2 linked regions of the Azospirillum brasilense genome follow. The protein of the gene in region 1 interacts with the protein of each later gene in a pairwise test. Links are inferred from orthologs where the notes say so. Each region holds a gene or a part of one and is shown on either strand. Other genes may lie near its edges.

Evidence for each region. The genes of interacting proteins can lie anywhere in the genome.
Region 2: the proteins of trkA (region 1) and ptsN interact in binary tests that used the Escherichia coli proteins (3 or more experiments, as listed by UniProt). The link is inferred for Azospirillum brasilense from one-to-one orthologs.

What each region holds. Positions count from the first base shown.
Region 1 is NZ_CP059450.1:605,650-609,339, forward strand. Bases 305-3,115 are described here. They hold trkA (Trk system potassium transporter TrkA), read right to left. Parts: upstream 2,493-3,115; coding sequence 1,116-2,492; downstream 305-1,115. Other genes in these bases: H1Q64_RS16165 (D-amino-acid transaminase), read right to left, coding at 305-1,073; H1Q64_RS16175 (hypothetical protein), read right to left, coding at 2,705-3,013. In the rest of the region: H1Q64_RS16160 (HAD family hydrolase), read right to left, coding at 1-213; more of H1Q64_RS16165, read right to left, coding at 210-304; H1Q64_RS16180 (sigma-54-dependent transcriptional regulator), read right to left, coding at 3,377-3,690. UniProt on the Escherichia coli protein: Part of the constitutive potassium transport systems TrkG and TrkH. May regulate the transport activity of TrkG and TrkH systems. Binds to NAD(+) and NADH.
Region 2 is NZ_CP059450.1:1,567,006-1,570,569, forward strand. The notes cover bases 298-2,982. They hold ptsN (PTS IIA-like nitrogen regulatory protein PtsN), read right to left. Parts: upstream 2,027-2,982; coding sequence 1,568-2,026; downstream 298-1,567. Other genes in these bases: H1Q64_RS20555 (aspartate kinase), read right to left, coding at 298-488; ubiG (bifunctional 2-polyprenyl-6-hydroxyphenol methylase/3-demethylubiquinol 3-O-methyltransferase UbiG), read left to right, coding at 645-1,406; hpf (ribosome hibernation-promoting factor, HPF/YfiA family), read right to left, coding at 2,061-2,657; rpoN (RNA polymerase factor sigma-54), read right to left, coding at 2,781-2,982. Also shown: more of H1Q64_RS20555, read right to left, coding at 1-297; more of rpoN, read right to left, coding at 2,983-3,564. UniProt on the Escherichia coli protein: Seems to have a role in regulating nitrogen assimilation.

The DNA of each region.
Region 1 (3,690 bases):
CCCGAAGATGCGGGGGAAGCTGTCGCGCAGCGACTGCTTGATGCGCTCCCTCGCCTCATCCTCGGTCCAGGCCGGATGACCGAAGGTGACCAGCGCGTGGTTCAGCGCGGCGCGCACCGTGCCCCAATTGTCGACCAGCGTGTTGTCCCAGTCGTAGAGGACGGCGCGCGGCAGCACGGGCAGGCGGTCGATGACGGCGGCGGCGTCGCTCATGACGGCACCCCGGCGGCCACGTAATCGAGATAGGCCTGACGCAGCGTCCGCGTGACCGGCCCCGGCCTGCCCTCGCCTACCGGCTTGCCGTCGATGCGGGTCACCGGCAGCGCGAAGGTACCGGCGGAGGACACGAAGGCCTCGCGGGCGGCGAGCGCCTCCTCCACCGTGAAGCTGCGCTCCTCCACCGGGATGCCGCGCTCGCCGGCCAGCCGCAGAAGCGATTGGCGGGTGATGCCGTTGAGGATCTTCCGCGACGGGGCGCGGGTCACCAGCACGCCGTCCTGCGTGACGATCCAGGCGTTGGAGGAGGCCCCCTCCGTCACTGTGCCGTCCGGATCGATCAGCCACGCCTCGTAGGCGCCCGATTCGGTGGCCTGCTGCTTGGCAAGCACCGGGGCGAGGAGACCGACCGTCTTGATGTCGCACCGGCCCCAGCGGATGTCGGGCACCGTGACCACGGCCACACCCTTCTCGAGCTGCTCCGGCTTGGCGAAGGCGGTGACCCGCTTGACGGTCATCACCAGAGTCGCGGGGATGCTTGCCGGGAACTTGAAGTCCCGCGGGGCGACGCCGCGGGTGACCTGGATGTACAGCGCCCCGTTGCGGACGCCGTTCCTCCGCACCAGCTCGCGGGCGATCATCGTCACGACGCGTGGCGCCGCCGGCCAGTCCATGCGCAGCTCCGACAGGCTGCGGCCCAGACGCTCCATATGGCCGTCCAGGTCCGCGAAGCGCCCATCGAGGAGAGTCACCACCTCATAGACGCCGTCGGCGAACTGGAAACCGCGATCTTCCACATGAACCGCCGCCTGCCGGTGCGGCAGGTAACGGCCGTTGACGTATGCCCATCGAGCCATGGAGGTTCTTTTTGTTGGTGCCAAAAACGATACGGGAGGCGATCAGAAGAATTCAAGCCGGACGGCGAACATCTTCTCCACCTTTTTCACCTGACCAGCGGTAGCCAGGATGATGACACGGTCCTTCGGACGGATCACCGTGGCCGGGCGCGGGATGATGACCTCGTCGCCGCGCACAATGGCGCCGACGATGACCCCGGAGGGCAGCTTCACCTCACGCAGCGGGGTGTTGACCACCGCGGAGGTTTCCAGCGCCTCCGCCTCGATGACCTCGGCAAAGCCGTCGCGCAGGCTGTGCACCGCGCGGATGCGGCCGCGACGGACGTACTGGAGGATGTTCGACACGGTGATGGCGCGCGGGCTGACCACCGCGTCGATCCCCAGCGGCGACACCAGAGAGGTGTAGGACGCCTTGTTGATCAGCGTGATGGCGCGCTTCGCCCCGTGCCGCTTGGCGAGCAGCGAGGAGAGGATGTTGCCCTCGTCGTCGTTGGTCACGGCGACCACCGTCTCGGTAGCGCGGACGTTGGCCTCCTCCAGGATCTCCGGGTCCAGCCCGTCGCCGTGCAGCACCATGGTGCGCGACAGGCGCTGCGCCACGAACTGGGCGCGGCTGCGGTTCATCTCGATGATGCGCGCGGTGACCTGGGGGTACTTCGCCTCCAGTTCCTCCGCCAAGCACAGCCCGATGTTGCCTCCGCCCAGGATGATAATGCGGCGGGCCTCCACCTCCTCGTGGCCGAAGGCGGCCATGGCGCGGTTCAGGTGGCGGTTGTCGCAGGCGAAATAGACCTCGTCGCCCGGCAGCATCTGGTCGTCGCCGCCGGGGATGAAGGAGCGGTCGTTGCGGATGATCGCCACCACCTCCAGACCCAGGTCGGGGAACAGGCCGGTCAACTGGCGCAGCGGCGTGTGCAGCACCGGGCAGGTTTCGGTGCAGAGCACGCCGACGACGCGGACCTTGCCGTCCGCCAGCGGAATCATGTCGAAGGCGCCCGGCACTTGGAGCCGGCGGGCGATGGCGCGCGCCACCGCGATCTCCGGGGAGATGATGACGTCGATCGGCATGTGGTCGCGGCTGAACAGGTCCGCCCAGATCGGCTTCAGATAGCTCTGGTTGCGGACGCGGGCGATCTTGGTCGGCACCTTGAACAGCGCGTGGGCGACCTCGCAGGCCACCATGTTGATCTCGTCGATCTGGGTGACCGCGATGATCATGTCGGTCTCGCCCGCCCCCGCCGCCTCCAGAACGTCGGGGTGCGAAGCGTGGCCGACCATGGCCTGCACGTCGAGCGTGTCGCTGATTCGCTGGATGAGTTCCGGCGAATGGTCGATCACCGTGACGTTGTTGCCCTCGGACGCCAGATAGCGCGCGATGTTCGAGCCGACCTGCCCGGCTCCGCAAACGATGACCTTCACGGCCTTTGCACCCTTCCCCGCCCATTTTCCAGGCAATTAGGATAGGGACCTTATCATTTTGCGGCAGAGCGCACCAACTCTATGTTTGCGAAGGGAAATACGGGCCGACATGCGAGCGTGGACAGGAAGAGGGGTGACGGATGCTCTCTGCCCCATCACCCTTCCCTCGGGCAATCATCGCGAAACGGAGACCCGTTTTCCCAGCCCTGGCGTCAGCTGTTGTCGATCGTGTAATAGAACTGCGTGACGACTCCTTCCGGAGCACCGTCCTTGCGGGTGTCGAAGTTGAAGTCCTGCGAGCGGCCATCGATGTTGACCGATCCCTGGAAATGGGCTGGCCCGTTGAAATTCACACCGATCAGCAGAAGCTGATTCACGCCGGCCTGCAGGTTGCCGGTCAGCACGACCTGTTCATTGATCGATTCGCCACCACCAATGCGGTTGTAAACTTGAGCGCCGTTCAAATAAGCAACAAGTTGGTTGTCGGTATAATTGACCGTCAGGACAGCAGTGGTCGCCATATTGTGATTCCTCCTCATAAAAAGAAAATGCTGTTTGTTGTTAAGCGCGCTCACAAGCCAATGAATATTTAGGCAATGCACTTCGATCAACACAAAATATGTTACTCGTAATTTCACAAAATATATAAATACAATTGTATTTAATGATTAATTGAAAAAAGGAAATAGTCAATTAAGATCAATTAAAATAATAGAATTACCGCAACACAATTCCAGAAGACGCACACCAACGACACAAGTCGGCAAGCACCGCCCTCAGACAAAATAAAAGCAGGTTCCCAAGCCGCCCGCGTTCGGGACATGCTCGGAAAACCTGCTTCAGGAGAAAAGACGGCGCCTCGTGCTTGACGATGCTGGACAAGCCTACTCGACGAACAGCTTGCCCTTCTCGCTGCCGTGCACGCCGAGCGATTTCAGCTTCCGGTGCAAGGCGGAACGCTCCATCCCCACGAAGGACGCGGTGCGGGAGATGTTGCCGCCGAAGCGCGTCACCTGGGCCAACAGATACTCGCGCTCAAACACCTCGCGCGCCTCGCGGAGCGGCAGGCCCATGATCTCGCCACCCTTGTCCCATTTCAGGACGGTGGGGGTGATGGCGCCGATTTCCGGCGGTAGCTGGTCGGCGCGGATCGGCTCCTTGGGGTCGCCCTGCGCCATGATGAGCAGCCAATCCACCA
Region 2 (3,564 bases), 960 kb from region 1 along the record:
GCCGCCGCCAGGGCGACCGCCGAGGTGTCGGAGCCGCCGCGGCCCAGCGTGGTGATGCGGCCGGTTTCGGTCACGCCCTGGAAGCCGGCGACCACAGCGACCTCGCCGGTGTTCATCCGCTTGTCCAGCTCCGCCGTGTCGATGGACACGATGCGCGCCTTGCCGTGCGTCTCGTCGCTGTAGATCGGAATCTGCCAGCCGAGCCAGGACCGCGCCTGGATGCCGAGCGACTGCAGCGCGATGGCGAGGAGACCGGAGGTCACCTGCTCGCCCGAAGCGACGATGGCGTCGTACTCGCGCGCGTCGTGCAGCTTGTCGATGTCGTTGCAGTATTTCACGAGCTGGTTGGTCACGCCGGACATCGCCGACACGACGACGGCGACCTGATGCCCCGCCTTGACTTCCTGCTCGACCTTTCGGGCCACGTTCTTGATGCGGTCGATGTCGCCGACCGACGTGCCGCCGAACTTGAGGACGATCCGCGCCATACCTCACACCATGTCTGGGCCGGCACATAAGCCGGCAGTCCGCGCCCCCGCTCTACCGTTGCCGGCGCGGGGCGGCGTATCCATACTCTGTCGCTCACAGCGAGGCAAGTTCGCCCCGCAATTGTTCTCGCAATCCAAGCATACGGGATTTCTTTCATGACCGCGACCGCCGGAACCGCAGGCACCGCAGGCACTGTCGACCCCCAGGACATCGCCCGCTTTTCGGCCATCGCCGCGGAATGGTGGGACCCCGCCGGCAAGTTCCGGCCCCTGCACCGGCTGAACCCGCTGCGGCTGGCCTACATCCGCGACACGCTGTGCCGCCGCTTCGGCCGCGACCCGCTGGCGGCGGAGCCGCTGAAGGGCCTGCGCATCGTAGACATCGGCTGCGGCGGCGGCCTGCTGTCGGAGCCTATGGCCCGCATGGGCGCCACTGTGGTCGGCGTGGACGCGGCCGAGCGCAACGTCCGCACCGCCGCCGCCCACGCCGCGGAGACCGGCACCCCCGTCGACTACCGCGCCACCACCGCCGAGGCCCTGGCCGCCAGCGGCGAGCGCTTCGACGCCGTGCTGGCGATGGAGGTGATCGAGCATGTCGCCGATGTGCCGCTGTTCGTGAAGTCCTGCGCGGAGCTGACGGCGCCGGGGGGGGCGCTGTTCCTGGCGACGCTGAACCGCACGCCGAAGTCCTTCGCGCTGGCCATCGTCGGGGCGGAGTACATCCTGCGCTGGCTGCCCCGCGGCACCCACAACTGGCGCCAATTCCTGCGCCCTGGCGAACTGGCCGCCGCCGTGCGCGCCGAAGGGATGGCGATCCGCGACCTGACCGGCATCACCTACAACCCGCTGTCCGACGAGTTTCGGCTGAACCCGCGCGATCTCGACGTGAACTACATGGGCTGGGCGGAGCGGGCCTGAACGTACAGAGCATCGGCGACGCGTACGGACGTACATACGTACGCGTTGCCGATGCTGGCGCTGATGTTGGCTGCAGAAGCGGTGGCATCGGGAGCCGCACAACGAAAAAACGGGAGGGCCGGCGGCTCTCCCGTTTTTTTCATGTTCACAGGAAACGCGCCTTACGCCGCGTGGCTGGCTTCGTGCTGGGTCAGCAACGCATAGATCGCGTCCGCCGAGTCCGAACCGCGCAGCTTCTCGCACATGGACTGGTCGCGCAGCAGGCGCGACACACGGGCCAGCGCCTTCAGATGGTCGGCGCCGGCATGATCCGGAGCCAACAGCAGGAAAATCAGATCGACCGGTTGCTCATCGATCGCATCGAAGTCGATGGGCCGCTCCAGCCGGGCGAAGACGCCGTGGACACGGTCGAGGTTGGGCAGCTTGCCGTGCGGGATGGCGATGCCATGCCCTACGCCGGTGGTGCCCAACCGCTCGCGCTCCAGAAGGACGTCGAAGATCGCCCGTTCGTGCTGGCCGGTCAGCTCGGACGCCTTGCGCGCCAAGTCCTGCAGGGCCTGCTTTTTGCTGCCGGCCTTCAGGTTCGGGAGAATGGCGTGCGGCGTGATGAGATCGAGCATGACGCTTTGGGTGTGGTTGGAACAGAGACCGGACTCAGGCGCCGGCCTTCTCCGCCGGGTCGACCCAACCGATGTTGCCATCGGCGCGGCGATAGACCAGGTTCAGGCGGCCATGGGCGCCGTTGCGGAACATCAGGGCCGGAGCGTCGGCGAGCTCCATGCGCATCACCGCCTCGCTGACCGCCAGGGTCGCGATGTTGGTTTCCATCTCGGCGATCACGATGGGCTGCGCCTCCTCGGCAGCGGCCTCTTCGCTCTCCACATGGGCCTCGTCCTTCTCCGCTTCCAGGATCTGGTAGCGGGCCGGGAAGGCTTCCTGCGCGGGGGCTTCGACGCTGTGGTGGTCGCGCAGACGGCGCTTGTAGCGGCGCAGGCGCTTGGCCAGCTTCTCGCACGCGGTGTCGAAGGCGGGGTACGGCTCGGTGGCGTCGGACGCGCTCTGAAGGACGATCCCACGACCGACATGGACCTGAATGTCGGCCTTGAACAGATGCGCTTCGCGCGTCAGGACGACGTTGGCCTCGATCGGCTTGTTGAAATACTTGCCGACGATGGTGTTCAGGCTGTCCGCGACGTGGGTGCGCAGAGCGTCGCCAACGTCAAGCTGCTTGCCTTTGACGGTCAGTTGCATTTTGGGATGTTTCCAATCTGGTCCGCGATAGACATAGGACGACGGAAGGCCGCCACGTGCGGACGGGGACCATAGTGACGGCGGTATGGGCTGTCAATCAAGGACGGCCCCCTCCCGGCCCGGTTACATGCGTGACATCTTGGCACGGCGTCGCTGCACCGATGACGGAATGCGCATCGCTTCACGATACTTCGCGACCGTCCGGCGCGCAATGTCGATCCCTTCACCACGAAGGATTTCGACGATTTTATCGTCCGACAGCACGTCCTCGGGCTTCTCGGCGTCGATCATCGCCTTGATGCGGTAGCGCACGGCCTCCGCCGAGTGGGCCGCCTGCCCGTCGGCCCCCTGGATGGCGGAGGTGAAGAAATACTTCAACTCAAACACGCCGCGCGGCGTCGCCATGAACTTGTTGGTTGTGACGCGACTGACCGTGCTCTCGTGCATGCCGATTGCTTCGGCGATGTCGCGCAGGATCAGCGGCTTCAAATGCGAGACGCCGTGGATGAAAAAGGCGTCCTGCTGCCGGATGATCTCGCTGGCCACCTTCAAAATCGTGGTGGCGCGCTGGTGCAGCGACTTGACCAGCCAGTTGGCCGACTGGAAGCGCTCGGTGATGTATTCCTTGTCCGCCTTGTTGCGGGCGGTGCCGGAGATGCGCGCGAAATAGCGGTGGTTGACCAGCACCCGCGGCAAAGTGTCCGGGTTCAGGTCGATCAGCCAGCCGCCGCCGGGGTTGGCGCGCATCAGGATGTCGGGGGTGACGAGCTGGGCGGGCGTGTGGTCGAAGCTGAGCGCCGGCTTGGGGTTCAGCTTGCGGATCTCCGCCACCATGTCGGCGACGTCCTCGGCGTCCACGCCGCAGACCTTCATCAGCGCCGGCAGGTTGCGCGCCGCCAGCAGCTCC